DNA from 4 places in the Streptomyces sp. NBC_01275 genome. Region 4 is predicted to be linked to each of the others. Evidence: riboswitches for the same ligand, from Rfam matches in the RefSeq annotation. Region 4 holds a riboswitch; each other region holds the start of a gene.

Region 1 (4,205 bases), 1.5 Mb from region 4:
CGCCTGCGGTATGACATGGCGGCGGAGTTGGGCGGTCGACCCGTAGGGGGCGGGCACAGGGTGCGGAGGTCCGGAGACGCCGGGCGCGGAGGTCCGGAAGCACAGGGTGAGGAGCTCCGGAGGCGCCGGGCGCGGGGGGACGAAGTCCCCGCCGGGGCAGGCCCGGGCCGGCCCGGTCGTGACCGGACCGGTCAGCCGGCTCGGTGGACCACCGCGTCGCAGAGTTCCAGCAGCGCCGCCTTCGCGTCGCACTCCGGCAACGGCGCCAACGCGGCGCGGGCGTCCTTCGCGTACCGGACCGTGTCCCGGCGGGCCTGCTCCAGCGCGGGGTGGGCCCGGAAGGCGGCCACCGCCTCCGCGAGCTTGGCGTCGTCGCCGAGGTCGGAGTCCAGGAGCTCGCACAGGGCGATGTCCTCCGGGAGTTCCAGCCGCGCGGCCCGCTCCCGCAGTCGTAGCACCGGGAGGGTCGGGACGCCCTCGCGCAGGTCCGTGCCCGGCGTCTTGCCGGACTCATGGGAGTCGGACGCGATGTCCAGGACGTCGTCCGCCAGCTGGAAGGCGACCCCGAGCCGCTCCCCGTACTGGGTCAGCACGTCCACGACCGTCTCGTCGGCGCCCGACATCATCGCGCCGAACCGGCAGGACACCGCCACCAGCGAGCCGGTCTTGCCGCCGAGGACGTCCAGGTAGTGCTCCACGGGGTCGCGGCCGTCCACCGGCCCCGCGGTCTCCAGGATCTGTCCGGTGACCAGCCGCTCGAACGCCTCGGCCTGCACCCGCACCGCCTCGGGCCCGAGGTCGGCCAGGATGTGCGAGGCACGGGCGAAGAGGAAGTCGCCGGTGAGCACGGCGACCGAGTTGCCCCAGCGGGTGTTCGCGCTCGGCACCCCCCGCCGCACCTCGGCCTCGTCCATCACGTCGTCGTGGTACAGCGTGGCCAGATGGGTCAGTTCCACGACCACCGCGGACGGCACGATCCCCGGCGCGTACGGGTCGCCGAACCGCGCCGCGAGCATCACGAGCAGGGGACGGAACCGCTTCCCGCCCGCCCGCAGCAGGTGCTGGGCCGCCTCCGTGATGAACGGAACCTCACTCTTGGTTGCCTCGAGCAAGCCCTCCTCGACAGCCGCCAACCCGGCCTGGACATCGGCTTCCAGAACCTGGTCCCGCACGCTCAGCCCGAACGGCTCGACGACGGTCACGAGGGGTCTCCTGTCTGCTGGTGTCTACGGGCGATTACGCGGTTTGTCGATAGGTCTCTGCGCTCACTCAAGGCTCACTCAAGTCAGCGTATCCGGTCACGTTTCGATCACCGACAGCCCCCACGTCCACCCGCTCGACCAATTAACTATGACTTGAGTTTATTGACCGATTTACCACTCTTGCGCCCCGTGGTGAGTTGAGTCACGCGTACCCGCCCCGCACCGCCTCCACCCCTACCGAGCCTCCCCCGGTTCCCGCCGTGCCGCAAACGCCAGTTGAAGCTTTGCAGTACCAAAGGATCAAGCACCCCATACGCCCCAGACCAAGGTCAATAGGGCTGATCTGTGAATCCGGTACTTGTTCCGGACATGTGCTCTCGCATACGTTCCCGGCCTGTCGGGCGGACGCCGAATCCTGCCGCCGCCCGGACCACCTACTAGAACGCTCGGCAGGAGCGGGGGAACCAGGTAAGTCGCCGTACTGAATATTTTCGACATCTCCAGTTTTTACGGTTGATTCGGACATACCGGTACGGCTTGGGGTGAAGTCGTGTCCGTCAGGGCGCGGCCGGGCAGCTCCCGCCCGAACCCGACAGCTCACCTCGCAGGCGAAGGAGAGGAACTTCGTCATGCCCGCTGCCGCTCAGCCGCGCCGCAACCGTCTCTTCCGCACCCTCGCCGTCGCCGGCACCGGTGCGGCCGTGCTCGCCCTCCCGCTCATCGGCGCGACCAGCGCCTCCGCCGCCACGACGGCGACCACCGCCGCGACCGTCACGACCGCCGGGTACACCAACAACCTCGACGGCTGGATCCGCGAGTCGCTCGCGATCATGGCCCAGAAGGGCATCCCGGGCACGTACAACGGCATCTACCGCAACGTCATGCGCGAGTCGTCGGGCAACCCGAACGCAGTCAACCTCTGGGACTCCAACGCGGCCGCGGGCACCCCGTCCAAGGGCCTGCTCCAGGTCATCGACCCGACCTTCCTCGCCTACCACGTGGCGGGCACATCCTTCAACCCGTACGACCCGGTAGCGAACATCACCGCCGCCTGCAACTACGCGGCCGCGCGGTACGGCTCGATCGACAACGTCTTCGGCGCGTACTGACACCCGCTTCCGCTGCTTCCGCTGCTTCCGTGCGAAGTCGTCAGCGGATCCGCAAAGCCGCGGAGCCGCGGAGCCTTAAGCAAACAACCGTTCGAGGACGATGGCCACGCCGTCGTCCTCGTTCGACGTCGTCACCTCGTCGGCCACCGCCTTGAGCTCGGGGTGGGCGTTGGCCATCGCGACGCCGTGGGCGGCCCAGTCGAACATCGGGATGTCGTTCGGCATGTCGCCGAAGGCGAGGGTGTCCTCGGGCCGCAGACCGAGGTGCTCGGCGGCCAGGGCCAGCCCCGTCGCCTTGGTGATGCCGCAGGGCTGGAGCTCGACCGTGCCGGGACCCGACATGGTCACGGTGGCCAGCGAGCCGACCACCGAGCGGGCGGTGGCCGCCAACTCGTCGTCGGACAGCCCGGGATGGCGCAGCAGCACCTTGCTGATCGGCTCGCACCACAGGTCGTCGCGCGAGCCGACGCGCAGCGCGGGCAGCGTCGGGTGCGGCATCAGATAGCCCGGCTCGATGAGCGTCAGCCCGTCGACGCCGTCCTGGTCGACGGCCGCGTACACCTGCCCGACCTCGGCCTCGATCTTGCCGAGCGCGGTCTCGGCGAGTTCCCGGTCCAGGGTGACCGACCACAGCAGACGGTCCGCGCCGGCGTCGTACAACTGCGCGCCCTGTCCGCACACCGCGAGCCCGCCGCCGCGCAGGTTGTCCAGCAGCGGGCGGACCCGGGGCGCCGGCCGTCCGGTCACGACCAGATGGCAGGCGCCGGCCGCCCTCACCCGCGCGAGCACGTCGAGCGACCGGTCGGAGAAGGTGTCGTCGCCGCGGAGCAGCGTTCCGTCCAGGTCGGTGGCGATGAGCGAGTACGCGGTGCGCGGGGCATATGCGATGGGTGCGGCCATGATCAGAGAATACGGATCCCACGCCCCACGGGTTCGACGCGAACCGGACGACGGCCAGGTCCTGTCCGGTTCTGCCAACTCCCCTTTAAAAGAAACAGCTTTCTGACACATCGCCGGGTAGCGGACGGTTAAAGGCCTCTGCACCAGTTGGCAACAACATGCGACGCTACCTACCGCGACGCCCTGATGGAGCGGTACCGTCCAGGTGTCCAGGGGGACTTGATCGGGGGGTCAGGTTGAGCAGTGGGCGCATTCGTGTGCTGAGGCCGGAAGGCCTCGGCGAGGGGGAGAGGGAGCGGTGGCGCGCGCTGCGCGCCGCGTCGACGCTGCCGCGCAACCCCTTCATGGAACCGGAGTTCACCGACACAGTGGGCCGCGTGCGGGCACGCGCGCGGGTGGCGGTGGTGTACGAGGGGCGCGAGCCGGTCGGCTTCCTGCCCCATGAGCGGGGCCCGCTCGGCCAGGGCCAGGCCCTCGCGTACGGCGTCTCGGACGCGCAGGGCGCCGTACTGAGCCCGGGACTCGGTCTGAACGCCGAGGAACTGATGCGGGCGTGCTCCCTGTCGAGCTTCGCCTTCGACAACCTGGAGGCGGAACAAGGGCTGTTCGCCCGCCACACCGCCGCGGAGTACGCCTCCTACGTCATCGACGTGGCAAAGGGGTACGAGACCTACGAGTCCGTACTGCGCGCCCAGTCGCCGAAGTTCCTGAAGACGACCCTCGCCAAGGAGCGCCGGCTCGGCCGCCAGGTCGGCGACCTGCGGTTCGTGTTCGACGAACGCGACCCGGCCGCACTGCGCACGCTCATGGCGTGGAAGTCCGCGCAGTACCGCAGGACCGGCCGCCGGGACCGGTTCGCGCAGGAGTGGATCACCCGGCTCGTGAACCTGCTCCACGAGACACGCGCTCCCGAGTGCGCCGGCACGCTCTCCGTCCTCTACGCCGGCGACCGACCGATCGCCGCGCACTTCGGCCTGCGTTCGGCGACCGTCCT
Region 2 (4,205 bases), 3.3 Mb from region 4:
GTTCGGCGGAGTAAAGGTGACCGACCCTCAAGTCTGTGATCTTCACGTGATCTGCGCGGCATTAACTTGTGACAAGTGATCGTCTGCCGATACGTTCACTCGTCAAGCGCGGACCCTCAGCCTCACCCCCCGCGCCGGTCACTGCTGTCCAGAGAAAGGCCCTCGCATGCTCTCCGGGAACGGTCGTCACCGTCGCCCCCGTCAGGCCCCGGCCCTCCTCGTGGCGGCCGGAGTGACCGGCACCGCCATCGCCATCCCGCTGCTCGCCGCCTCCGGCGCGAGCGCCGCCGACGGCACGGTGTGGGACAAGGTGGCCCAGTGCGAGACCGGGGGTTCCTGGAGCGCAGACAAGGGCGACGGCTACTTCGGCGGCCTGCATCTCTCCCAGGACGACTGGGAGACGTACGGCGGACTCGACTACGCGTCGAGCCCCGACCTCGCCAGCCGTAACCAGCAGATCGCCGTGGCGCAGAAGCTGCTCGCGGACGAGGGCGTCGGCGCGTGGCCCACCTGTGGGCTGACGACCGGGCTCACCAAGGAGTCCGGCGCGCTGAACGTGGACACCGGGGTGGCGGGCGACTCGTCCGACTCCTCTTCGTCTTCTGGATTGTCCGACCTGTCCAGGGGGTTGTCCGGCTCGTCCGGTTCTTCCGGTTCATCGAGTTCCTCGGGCTCCTCCGACGCCGACAGCGGTTCGACGGGTTCGACGGATTCATCCGACTCATCCGACTCGTCCGGTGATTCATCGAGTTCGTCCTCTTCGTCCTCTTCGTCCCCTTCCTCCTCCGCTTCGGACGACTCCACCGGCTCCGACGCTTCCGGCGGGCAGGGCGACTCGCAGGACTCCGGCAGTTCGTCCACAAAGACCCCCGAGGCGGGCGACTCGGACGACTCGGACAAGTCGGCGCAGGATGCGGGCTCTTGGAGTCTCGTCGACACCGGCACGCTCGACGTCGGCACTCTCGGCGCCGACACTCTCGACACCGGCTCCGGTCGCCATCGCGGCGACACCGCCGACGAGAGCGCGGCCGGAGACGCGACGGCGGGCGTCTCCGACGGTCCCGCGACCGCCTCCACCGGTCGGCACGCCGCCGCGACCTATGTCGTCCAGGAGGGCGACTCCCTCGCCTCCATCGCCGACTCCCTTGACCTCGACGGCGGGTGGCGTGCGCTGTACGCCGAGAACCGGGATCGCATCGGCGCCGACCCGAGCGACATCGTCGCCGGTCAGACCCTTGACACAGGGGTTGAATAGGGTAGAAATCCCTAGAAAAACAGCGGGAGTTCACGTCACGCTTCGCGCCGAATGTCCGGTTTGGTGAAAGTGTGGGATGAGTCTCAGAAGCCCTGATCGTCTTTGATATTCCGTCGATCGCGTGTCTACGGTCAGGACCGCTCGGCAACCCGAGCCCCGGCCGTCGCAACGCCGAATCCTGCCAGCGGCCATCCGGGAACAGTCGTCGCGTCAAGCGCCGTAGGCAGGAGCGGGGGACCCAAGGTAAGCGCCGGGTCCGGCGGTTGAGGCCCTTCGGGGAACCGACTGCCGGAGTCGGCTAGGGGTGGAGCCACGCCTCCCATGGACTGCAGGACTGCCACGCAGGACTGCCATGGAGGAGTGGCCGGGCAACTCACACGGCCCGAACCCGACAGCTCACCTCGCAGGCGTCGGTGAGGGGATCCACCATGCTGTTTTCCGCCAAGGGCAAGCACCGCCGTCCCTCCAGGGCCACCCGTGTCGCCGCGCTCGCCGGCGTCACCGGCGTCGCCATCGCCGCCCCGCTGATGGCGGCCGGCAGCGCCTCCGCCGCCACCGCCTCCGAGTGGGACGCCGTCGCCCAGTGCGAGTCCGGCGGCAACTGGTCCATCAACACCGGCAACGGCTACTACGGCGGCCTGCAGTTCTCCGCCTCCACCTGGGCCGCGTACGGCGGCACCCAGTACGCCGCCCAGGCCAACCAGGCCAGCAAGTCCCAGCAGATAGCCATCGGCGAGAAGGTCCTCGCGGGCCAGGGCAAGGGCGCCTGGCCGGTCTGCGGCACCGGCCTGTCCGGCGCCGCCTACAACGGCAGCAGCTCCTCGGGCTCGTCGAGCAGCGGCACCGGCTCCAGCTCCTCCGGCTCCAGCTCCTCGGGCAGCTCCACCACCACCCGCTCCACCGAGCAGCCGAGCACCTCCCGCTCGACCGACCGCCCGGCCGCGTCCAAGACGGTCAGCACGCCGACCGGCAAGAAGGTCAAGAAGGGCGACGGCGAGTACAAGGTCGTCAAGGGCGACACCCTCAGCTCCATCGCCGAGAAGCACAAGGTCAAGGGCGGCTGGCAGAAGCTGTTCCAGCTGAACAAGGACATCGTCGAGGACGCCGACCTCATCTACCCGGGCCAGCAGCTGCACCTGAAGTGACCTCTGGCCGGTGACCTCTGGCCGGCGACCTGGCCCCAGGTGACACCTGGCTCCCAGTGAGACCACAGCACCCTCACAGCCGAGGTCGACACACTGAAGACCTCGTGAGGGTCACCCCCCCGTCCCCACGGGCTCCCCGCTCCGGTGCGCATTCCCCCGTACGCACCGGAGCGGGGTTTTCTTTGCCTGTTCGTCGCTCCCCCTTTGTTCCGGCCGGAAACAATAGGTACGGTCTGACGTAGTCCACGGGGCGGTCGGTCGGTGGTCGATGCCCCCGAGGCGGTTAGGCTCTAGTCGCAAGGCATCAGCAAGGGCTCATCACGGCCTGCGCGCCCCGCACTCTCAGCGTCACATCCCAAGAAGGAGATGCTCGTGCCGTCCATCGACGTCGTCGTAGCCCGGGAAATCCTGGACTCCCGAGGCAACCCCACGGTCGAGGTCGAGGTCGGCCTCGACGACGGCAGCACGGGTCGTGCCGCCGTTCCGTCCGGCGCCTCCACGGGCGCCTTCGAGGCCATCGAGCTGCGCGACGGTGACCCCAACCGTTACGGCGGCAAGGGTGTCGAGAAGGCCGTCCTCGCCGTCATCGAGCAGATCGGCCCGGAGCTCGTCGGCTACGACGCCACCGAGCAGCGTCTGATTGACCAGGCCATGTTCGACCTGGACGCCACCGACAACAAGGGCTCCCTCGGCGCCAACGCCATCCTCGGCGTCTCGCTCGCCGTGGCCCACGCCGCCTCCGAGGCCAGCGACCTGCCCCTCTTCCGCTACCTCGGCGGTCCGAACGCGCACCTGCTGCCCGTTCCGATGATGAACATCCTGAACGGCGGCTCGCACGCCGACTCCAACGTGGACATCCAGGAGTTCATGATCGCCCCGATCGGCGCGGAGTCCTTCTCCGAGGCCCTGCGCTGGGGCGCCGAGGTCTACCACACCCTCAAGAAGGTGCTGAAGACCAAGGGCCTGTCCACCGGCCTGGGCGACGAGGGCGGCTTCGCCCCGAACCTGGAGTCCAACCGCGCCGCCCTCGACCTCATCGTCGAGGCCATCAAGCAGGCCGGCTACATCCCCGGCGAGCAGATCGCGCTCGCGCTCGACGTCGCCGCGTCCGAGTTCTACAAGGACGGCAAGTACGAGTTCGAGGGCAAGTCCCGCTCGGCCGCCGAGATGACGGAGTACTACGAGGAGCTCGTCTCCGCGTACCCGCTCGTCTCCATCGAGGACCCGCTGTACGAGGACGACTGGGCCGGCTGGAAGGTCATCACCGACCGCATCGGCGACAAGGTCCAGATCGTCGGCGACGACCTCTTCGTCACCAACCCCGAGCGCCTGGCCCGCGGCATCGAGGAGGGCTCCGCGAACGCCCTGCTCGTCAAGGTCAACCAGATCGGCTCGCTGACCGAGACCCTGGACGCCGTCGAGATGGCCCAGCGCAACGGCTTCAAGTGCATGATGTCCCACCGCTCCGGCGAGACCGAGGACGTCACCATCGCCGACCTCGCCGTCGCGGTGAACTGCGGTCAGATCAAGACCGGCGCCCCGGCCCGCTCGGACCGCGTCGCCAAGTACAACCAGCTGCTGCGCATCGAGGAGATCCTCGACGACGCCGCGGTGTACGCCGGCCGCAGCGCGTTCCCCCGCTTCAAGGCCTGAGCCAAGGCCTGAGCCAAGGCCTGAGCCTGCGCCTCACCGCCGTATAGCCCGCGTAGGCAGCGTCGTACGTACGTCCTCGTACTCGGTCCCGTACCGTGTGCGGGGACGTACGCGCGTGAACGGGAGGCGGGGACATGGCCGTGAAGGACCGG
Region 3 (4,205 bases), 1.2 Mb from region 4:
CGTCGCCGTCGCCGTCATCCCCATCGGGAACACGGTCGCCCAGCGGCACACGTCGTAGTACGGCCGCGGCCACCGCACCTCGGCGGCCAGGAGGACGGCGTAACAGACCAGGTCGAGCACCAGCAGTGCGACGGTCACCGAGCGCAGGACGCCCCGGTCGTCGGCGTTCCACAGGTACAGGCCCCCGCCCTCGGCGTCGAGTAGCGTCGCCCCGGCGAGCGCCGAGATGGCGAGCGCGCCGCCCGCCACCCACTGGTCCCCGGCGCCCTCGGCGATCTGCCGCCGGTCGAAGCGGGCCAGCGCGAGGCAGTAGAGCACCAGCCCCAGCCAGAACAGCACGAGCGCGGTGTGCGCGAGCCAGGCCGTCGCCTCCGCCCGGGCGAGGGCGGCGGCCAGCACGGCGAGCCCCTGCGTGGCTACACAGCACAGGAACACCGCCCCGCGCATACGCCGCCGCCAGTGCCGTACGACGACCGCCAGCAGCACCGGCCACAGCGCCGCCGCCAGTGCCAGCAGCGCCTCCGCGAGGGACTGCCGGCCGAGGGCCGAGACACGCGTGCCGAGGACCGTCGTCGCGGCCACGGCGGTGAGCGCCCCCGGCGTCCCGGCCTCCGCCAGCCACCGCTCACGCTCCCACAACAGCCGTACGACGAAGTCCGCGCCCAGCGCCAGCCACGCTGCGCCGGCCAGCGCCAGGGAGATGCGGGACAGGGCCTCGTGGCCCGTCAGCCGCAGGCCCACCGACAGGATCGCGGTCGCCAGCACGGCGGCGCCGGCCGCCGGGGGACGCTGCGCCCGCCGGACGCGGAGCAGGAGGCGGTGGGGGGAGAAGACGGGCATGCGGCTGATGCTAAAGAGGACGCTGCGGCATACGAGGGGCACACGCGAGGGGTGGGAAAACGCGGAAGACGCACCTCTACGCGCGCGTGCCCTCAGGTAACCGTCTACGCGCGCGTGCCTTCGGGAACCCGCCGGTGCCCGCGCGTGCCCTCAGGCCGGCCGCACCACGCTGTGGATGCCCGACTCGCCGTCGTAGTAGATCGACTCCTCGCGGACGTAGCCGCCGGGCTTCGGGGCGTGGATCATCATGCCGTTGCCGATGTAGACGCCGACCTGGCTGACGTCGTCGTAGAAGAAGACCAGGTCACCGGGTTGCGCGTCGGTGAGAGAGATGCCGGCGCCGGCGTTGGCCTGGTCGTAGGCGGTGCGCGGGAGGGTGACGCCCGCGGCCTTCCAGGCGGCCTGGGTGAGCCCGGAGCAGTCGTAGGAGTCGGGTCCGGTCGCGCCCCACACGTACGGCTTGCCGATCTGCGCGCGGGCGAAGGCGAGCGCCTTCTCGGCCTTGGTGGTGTACGAGGAGTCGGCGGGGGCGGGGGCAGGGGCGGGCGTGCCCGTACTCGTGCCAGTGCCAGTGCCAGTGCCAGTGCCAGTGCCAGTGCCAGTGCCAGCGCCCGTGCTCACGCCCGCGCCCGCGCTCGTCGAGTCGGCGCTCTCCCGCTGCGCGGCGGCCTGTTCCGCCGCCGCCTGCCGCTGCGCCAGCTCCGCCGCCTGCCGCTGCGCCAGCTCCGCCGCCTGGCGTGCGGCCTCCTCCTGTTTCTGCTGCTCGATCGCCGCGAGCCGCGCCTTCTCCTGGGTCGCCAGCTGGGACAGCAGCACGCGCGCGTCGCCGAGCTTCTTCTGGACGGTGGACTTGGCAGCCTTGAGGTCGCTCTGCGTGTCGGTCAGCGCCTCGAGGCTCGGCTGGGTCTGGTCGACGTAGTGCTGCGGGGTGTCCGCGGGCAGGAAGGTCGCCGTGTCGGGCGCGGAGACGCCGGTGCGGTACTGGGCGGCGGCGAAGGAACCCTGCTGCTCCCGTGTCTCGTTGAGTTTCTGGGTGCGCTGCGCGACGTCGTCGAGGAGGCCGTCGGCGCGCCGGCGCTGCTTGGTCGTCTTCTCCTTGGCGGCGTTGTGGTTCTCGGTCGTCGACTCCGCCCGACGGTAGAGGTCGTCGACCTTCTTCTCGACCTCCTCCAGACTCGGCGCGCCGTCGCCGGAGGGGGCGGCGTTCGCCGTCTGGGAGAGCAGGGCGACGGAGGTGAGGGCGGCAGTGGCGAGAGCGGGGGGACGGGTGCCTGCTGCGCGCGTGCCCATGAGGCGTGGCTTGCGGTGCTGCGACGCCAAGGGAGGCGACTCCTTCCGTGATCCGCCTACCGGGTTGGCTCGGGTTCGGGCGGGTGGTTCGGAAGGGTTGCCCTACGGCCCGTCCTTGAGCGGAAGGCAGGCCGACTCACCCAGAGTCACGGTGGGTTCCCGGCTCCGGCTGCCGCGAGGGGGCGCGCCGGACTCGGCGGAAGGCCGCGCGGCCCGGCGACGTTCGCCGGTGGGGGTCGTACGGCCTGCTCGAAACGGTAACCAACTCGTGTGGCTCGTGTGAAGGTTGGTGGGTGATATGCCCGATACATTTTCGTGACCTTCGACGAAAGCCGGGTAAGCGGTCACGGTTGGTGATAAGGCCACCTCGGAAGGTGAGGGGGGATGTTTTCGGGACGGCGGCCGGTTGTCAGTGCGGCCCTCTAAACTCGGAGAGCGATGAGCAGCCTCTTTGACGACAGCTTCCTGGCGGACCTCCAGGGCCCTCGCGGCCACGAGGGGGAGCCCCCGCCGCCGCCCGAGGACGATCACGTACCGGAGCAGGTTCCGGACGATCTGTTCGGCGGGAAGTTCGACGTGCCTCCGGACCGGGACGCCTACTACCGCGACGGCGCCCCGCGCCCGGCGATCGACGCGGCCGCGCTCCTGGAGGGGCTGAACGACAACCAGCGCGCGGCCGTCGTCCACGCCGGCGCCCCGCTGCTCATCGTCGCCGGCGCAGGCTCCGGCAAGACGCGCGTGCTGACCCACCGCATCGCCCATCTGCTCGCCGAGCGCAGCGTCCACCCGGGCCAGATCCTCGCGATCACCTTCACCAACAAGGCCGCGGGCGAGATGAAGGAGCGCGTCGAGCAGCTCGTCGGCCCGCGTGCGAACGCGATGTGGGTGATGACCTTCCACAGCGCGTGCGTGCGCATCCTGCGGCGCGAGTCGAAGAAGCTCGGCTTCACCTCCTCCTTCTCGATCTACGACGCGGCCGACTCCAAGCGTCTGATGGCCCTGGTCTGCCGTGACCTGGACCTCGACCCCAAGCGCTTCCCGCCCAAGTCCTTCAGCGCCAAGATCAGCAACCTGAAGAACGAGCTGATCGACGAGGAGGACTTCGCCGCCCAGGCCGGCGACGGCTTCGAGAAGACCCTCGCCCAGGCCTACGCCATGTACCAGTCCCGTCTCCGCGAGGCGAACGCCCTCGACTTCGACGACCTGATCATGACGACGGTCAATCTGCTGCGCGCCTTCCCGGACGTCGCCGAGCACTACCGCCGCCGCTTCCGCCATGTCCTCGTCGACGAGTACCAGGACACCAACCACGCCCAGTACTCCCTCGTGCGGGAACTGGTCGGCAGCGCGGAGCACCCGGTCGACGTACCGCCCAGCGAGCACGACGTGCCGCCCGCCGAGCTGTGCGTCGTCGGTGACGCAGACCAGTCGATCTACGCCTTCCGGGGCGCGACGATCCGCAACATCCTCCAGTTCGAGGAGGACTACCCGGACGCGACGACGATCCTCCTCGAGCAGAACTACCGCTCCACGCAGACGATTCTGAGTGCCGCCAACGCGGTCATCGAGCGCAACGAGTCCCGCCGCCCGAAGAACCTGTGGACCAACGCGGGCGCGGGCGCGCGCATCACCGGCTATGTCGCCGACACCGAGCACGACGAGGCCCAGTTCGTCGCCGAGGAGATAGACCGTCTCACCGACGCGGGCGACGCGAAGGCCGGCGACGTCGCGGTCTTCTACCGTACGAACGCCCAGTCCCGTGTCTTCGAAGAGATCTTCATCCGCGTAGGCCTGCCCTACAAGGTCGTCGGCGGCGTCCGTTTCTACGAGCGCAAGGAGGTCCGGGACGTCCTGGCCTACCTGCGCGTGCTCGCCAACCCGGAGGACTCGGTCCCGCTGCGTCGCATCCTCAACGTGCCCAAGCGCGGCATCGGCGAGCGCGCCGAGGCGATGATCGACGCCCTGTCCCAGCGCGAGAAGATCAGCTTCCCGCAGGCTTTGAAGCGCGTCGACGAGGCGTACGGCATGGCCGCGCGGTCGACGAACGCCGTCAAGCGGTTCAACACGCTGATGGA
Region 4 (4,205 bases):
GCCACGGCCGCAGGCATCCCGGTGACGATCGCCAAGGCCGACGGCAACCCCGTCAACGCGGCCTCCATGCTGGCCGTTCTCGGCCTGGGCGCCCAGGGCGGCGAGGAGATCGTCCTCGCCTCCGAGGCCGAGGGCGCGGACGCGTCGCTCGACCGACTGGCGAAGCTGGTCGCCGAGGGTCTCGAGGAACTCCCCGAGACCGTCTGAGCGGGAAATCGACGGTTGCGGCGGCCTTGACCTCAAAGACATCGCGCCGCAACTCCGAAGGGCTCGTCCGAATTATCGGGCGGGCCCTTTGCATTTCCCTTCAACGGGCAGCATAAATAGCGCCCCGCGAATTATCTTCTCTTTGTATACGGCCCTCGTGTTAATGACGCAGGCCCGTCATGTTTACGGGATGTTGCGAAGTCCTCACACGGTCCTGGCGGTCGGCTCCGGCGGAAAAGCGCAGCCGGTGCGCGGCCGTCGCGCGCTCGGTGTGCAGCGCCGTGATCGCCCGCGCACGCTCCCCGTCGCCGCGCGCCACCGCGTCCACGATCGCGCCGTGCTCCGCCCAGGACTCCACGGGGTTGGCCGGCGCCTCGATCGCGTACATCCAGGCGATCTTGTGGCGCAGCTGGGTCAGCGTCGACGTCAGGGCGTGGCTGCCGGAGGCCTGGGCGAGCGTCTCGTGGAACCAGCTGCCCAGCGAGCGCAGATCCTCGCTGTTGCCCCTCCGGGCGCGTTCCTGGCCCAGCCGGACGAGCCCGCGCAGCACCTTGAGATGGGCCTCGGTGCGGCGCTGGGCGGCCCGGGAGGCGCCGAGCGGCTCCAGCAGCATGCGCATCTCCAGCAGGTCGGCGGCCTCCTGCTCGGTCGGCTCGGCGACGCACGCGCCCGCGTGCCGCCGCGTCACGACGAAGCCCTCCGCCTCCAGCGTGCGCAGCGCCTCTCTGACCGGAACGCGGGAAACGCCGTAGCGGCGGGCGAGGAGTTCCTCGGTGAGGCGGCTGCCGCGCTCGTAGACACCCGCGACGATGTCGTCCCGGATGGCCGTGCACACCGAGTGCGCCGGAATACGCATGACGGACCTCCGCCTTAATCCCCGTGAAACGTCGACGATTGACGTGTTCAGTGACTCTATTGCAATGAGCGGGAATTTCCGATGGCGGGCCGGAATCCAGGGATATTTTTTGGACAGCAGGGCCTCGGAAACGACGAAAGCCCCGGCCACGGGGGCCGGGGCTCGACGATCTGTCGCCGAACGTCGTCAGAGGTTCACGCCGTGCGTGCGGAGGTAGGCGACGGGGTCGATGTCCGAGCCGTACTCCGCCGTCGTGCGGGCCTCGAAGTGCAGATGCGGGCCGGTGACGTTGCCGGTCGCGCCGGACAGGCCGATCTGCTGGCCGGGGGTGACCTGCTGGCCCACCGAGACGCCGATGGACGACAGATGGCCGTACTGGGTGTACGTGCCGTCGTTCATCTTGACGACCACCTGATTGCCGTACGACCCTCCCCAGCCGGCCTCGACGACGGTGCCCAGGCCGACCGCGTGCACCGAAGTGCCGCTCGCGGCGTGGAAGTCGATGCCGGTGTGGCTGCCGGAGGACCACAGCGAACTGCTGGCGTGGTAGCCGGTGGAGACGTAGGAGCCGGTGATCGGCAGCACGAAGGCGTTGAGCCGCTTGCGCTCGGCCTCACGGGCCGCACGCACGCGTGCCTCGCGCTCCTCCACGGCCTTCTTGGCGGCCGCCTCGCGCGCGGCCTCCTCGTAGGCGGCCTTCATCTGCACGGCGACCTGGTCGTCGATCTGCTCGGCGACGGCTTCGCCGGCGGTGACGACGGGGATCAGCCCGGTCTGCTCGGGGGTGGGCTCGGCCGCGAGGGCCGGGGAGGCGACGGTGGCGACGACGCCGGTGGTGGTGAGCGCCGCGACGCCCGCCGCGCGGGCGGTGGTGCGCTTCATCCGGCTGGGCCGACGGTGCTTCCCGGGGGCGCAGGTGAACGCCATGAAGTCGGGGGTGTCCTTTCCTTCCCTCTCGCCTACCGGGTTAGCTGACGGGTTCGGAGCAGGAAGGTCTCCTACGGGCGCCCTCGCGACCTGCGCGGGCGTCCGATTCACCCCAGGGACTTCTGGGCCCCTCCAGCCGCGAACGCGGCGACAGGAGGGAGGGTCCCCGGCTCCCCTGGCTCGCGCCATGCGGGGACTCGGCGATGACTGTCCGCTGCCGCGGATGCGGCGCACTGCCTGACGAACAGCCCGGACGAAGCTAAGCGGGGCGGCTCCCCATCCCCAAGCCGATGACGGGTTTTGTAGCGCATCCCACAGGGCAGACGGGCAACCTCCGCCCCAATTCGGACATCTGAGGGCCCTGGTGACGCTTCCGTCGACCAGGGCCCCACACGCGCGTGCCGCCGCTTCGGCCTACTCCGCGGCGACGACCTTCACTTCGCCGAGACCGAGCGCCTCGACCGGCTCCTTGATCTGCGCGGCGTCGCCGACGAGGACGGTCACCAGACGGTCCACGGGGAAGGCGCTCACGGCCGCCGCGGTGGCCTCCACCGTGCCGGTCGCGGCGAGTTGCCGGTACAGCGTCGCCTGGAAGTCGTCGGGCAGGTACTGCTCGACCTGGTCGGCCAGCGTGCCGGCGACGGCTGCGGCGGTCTCGTACTTCAGCGGCGCCACACCGACCAGGTTCTGCACGGCCACGTCGCGTTCGGCGTCGGTCAGTCCCTCGGCGGCGAGGGTGCGCAGCACCTTCCAGAGGTCGTCCAGGGCGGGACCGGTGTTCGGGGTGTCGACGGAGCCGCTGATGGCGAGCATCGCGGCGCCCGTGCCGTCCGGCGCGGACCGCAGGACCTGCCCGAACGCCCGCACGCCGTAGGTGTAGCCCTTCTCCTCGCGCAGGACGCGGTCCAGGCGGGAGGTGAGGGTGCCGCCGAGGCAGTACGTGCCGAGGACCTGGGCGGGCCACACGCGGTCGTGCCGGTCGGCGCCGATCCGGCCGATCAGCACCTGCGTCTGGACGGCGCCGGGGCGGTCCACGATGACGACCCGTCCGGTGTCGTCGGCGGTCACCGGCGGCACCGGCCGCGGCTGGGCCGAGGAGCCCGTCCAGGCGCCCAGCGTGTCGCCGAGGAGCGCCTCCAGCTCGATGCCGGTGAGGTCGCCGACGACCACGGCGGTGGCCGTGGACGGGCGAACGTGCCTCTCGTAGAAGGCGCGTACGGCCGCGGCGTCGATCTTCTCGACGGTCTCCGCGGTGCCCTGGCGGGGGCGCGACATGCGCGCGGTGGCCGGGAACAGCTCCTTGGAGAGCTCCTTGGCGGCGCGCCGGGAGGGGTTGGCCAGCTCGTGCGGGATCTCGTCCAGGCGGTTGCGGACGAGGCGCTCGATCTCGCTGTCGGCGAACGCGGGCGCCCTGAGGGCGTCGGCGAGCAGGCCGAGCGCCTTGGCCAGGCGCGAGGCCGGGACTTCGAGGCTGAGGCGGACGCCGGGGTGGTCGGCGTGCATGTCGAGGGTGGCGCCGCAGCGCTCCAGCTCGGCGGCGAACTCCTCGGCGGAGTGCTTGTCGGTGCCCTCGGAGAAGGCCCGCGCCATGATCGTGGCGACGCCGTCGAGGCCGGCCGGCTCGGCGTCCAAGGGCGCGTCGAGGAGGACCTCGACGGCGACGACCTGCTGGCCGGGGCGGTGGCAGTGCAGGACCGTCAGGCCGTTGTCCAGCGCGGCGCGCTCGGGCGCCGGGAACGCCCACGGCCTGGCCTCGCCCGCCTGGGGCTGGGGGTGGAAGTCCATCGTGGCGAGCTCGGTCACTGCGCCGCCTCCTCGTTCTCGTCCTGGTCGGCGGGGGCTTCGGCGGCGGTCGGCTCGTAGACGAGCACCGCGCGGTTGTCGGGGCGCAGTCGGGCCTTGGCGACCTCCCGCACCTCCTCGGGCGTGATGTCCAGGACCCGCTGGACGGCGGTCAGGGCGAGCTGCGGGTCGCCGAACAGGACGGCGAACCGGCACAGTTCGTCCGCGCGGCCGGCGACCGTGCCGAGCCGGTCCAGCCACTCGCGCTCCAACTGGGCCTGGGCGCGCTCCATCTCCTCGGCCGTGGGGCCCTCCTCGGCGAACCGGGCGAGCTCCTCGTCGATGGCGGCCTCGATCACGGGCACCTCGACGTCGCCGGAGGTCTTCACGTCCAGCCAGCCCAGGGAGGGCGCGCCGGCCAGCCGCAGCAGGC

What was found. A riboswitch is a leader RNA that binds a small molecule or an ion and turns the genes downstream of it on or off. The one in region 4 is predicted to bind cyclic di-AMP.
Positions count from the first base shown of each region.
Region 1: it holds a riboswitch for cyclic di-AMP, as region 4 does, so the genes downstream of both, OG562_RS25415 (transglycosylase SLT domain-containing protein) here and OG562_RS32025 (M23 family metallopeptidase) in region 4, are expected to answer to the same signal.
Region 2: it holds a riboswitch for cyclic di-AMP, as region 4 does, so the genes downstream of both, OG562_RS17145 (transglycosylase family protein) here and OG562_RS32025 (M23 family metallopeptidase) in region 4, are expected to answer to the same signal.
Region 3: it holds a riboswitch for cyclic di-AMP, as region 4 does, so the genes downstream of both, OG562_RS26520 (C40 family peptidase) here and OG562_RS32025 (M23 family metallopeptidase) in region 4, are expected to answer to the same signal.

Region 1 is NZ_JAPEOZ010000001.1:5,749,164-5,753,368, reverse strand. It holds gene OG562_RS25420 (polyprenyl synthetase family protein) at 192-1,202, opposite strand; cyclic di-AMP (ydaO/yuaA leader) riboswitch at 1,599-1,826, shown strand; gene OG562_RS25415 (transglycosylase SLT domain-containing protein) at 1,832-2,311, shown strand; gene OG562_RS25410 (HAD family hydrolase) at 2,387-3,211, opposite strand; gene OG562_RS25405 (GNAT family N-acetyltransferase) at 3,469-4,205, shown strand, end outside.
Region 2 is NZ_JAPEOZ010000001.1:3,921,436-3,925,640, reverse strand. It holds gene OG562_RS17150 (transglycosylase family protein) at 167-1,255, shown strand; cyclic di-AMP (ydaO/yuaA leader) riboswitch at 1,461-1,680, shown strand; gene OG562_RS17145 (transglycosylase family protein) at 1,684-2,400, shown strand; gene eno (phosphopyruvate hydratase) at 2,767-4,053, shown strand; gene OG562_RS17135 (septum formation initiator family protein) at 4,188-4,205, shown strand, end outside.
Region 3 is NZ_JAPEOZ010000001.1:5,977,338-5,981,542, forward strand. It holds gene OG562_RS26515 (tellurite resistance/C4-dicarboxylate transporter family protein) at 1-840, opposite strand, end outside; gene OG562_RS26520 (C40 family peptidase) at 991-2,130, opposite strand; cyclic di-AMP (ydaO/yuaA leader) riboswitch at 2,168-2,339, opposite strand; gene pcrA (DNA helicase PcrA) at 2,569-4,205, shown strand, end outside.
Region 4 is NZ_JAPEOZ010000001.1:7,213,028-7,217,232, reverse strand. It holds gene OG562_RS32035 (HPr family phosphocarrier protein) at 1-207, shown strand, start outside; gene OG562_RS32030 (GntR family transcriptional regulator) at 368-1,063, opposite strand; gene OG562_RS32025 (M23 family metallopeptidase) at 1,250-1,990, opposite strand; cyclic di-AMP (ydaO/yuaA leader) riboswitch at 2,005-2,203, opposite strand; gene OG562_RS32020 (pitrilysin family protein) at 2,405-3,793, opposite strand; gene OG562_RS32015 (pitrilysin family protein) at 3,790-4,205, opposite strand, start outside.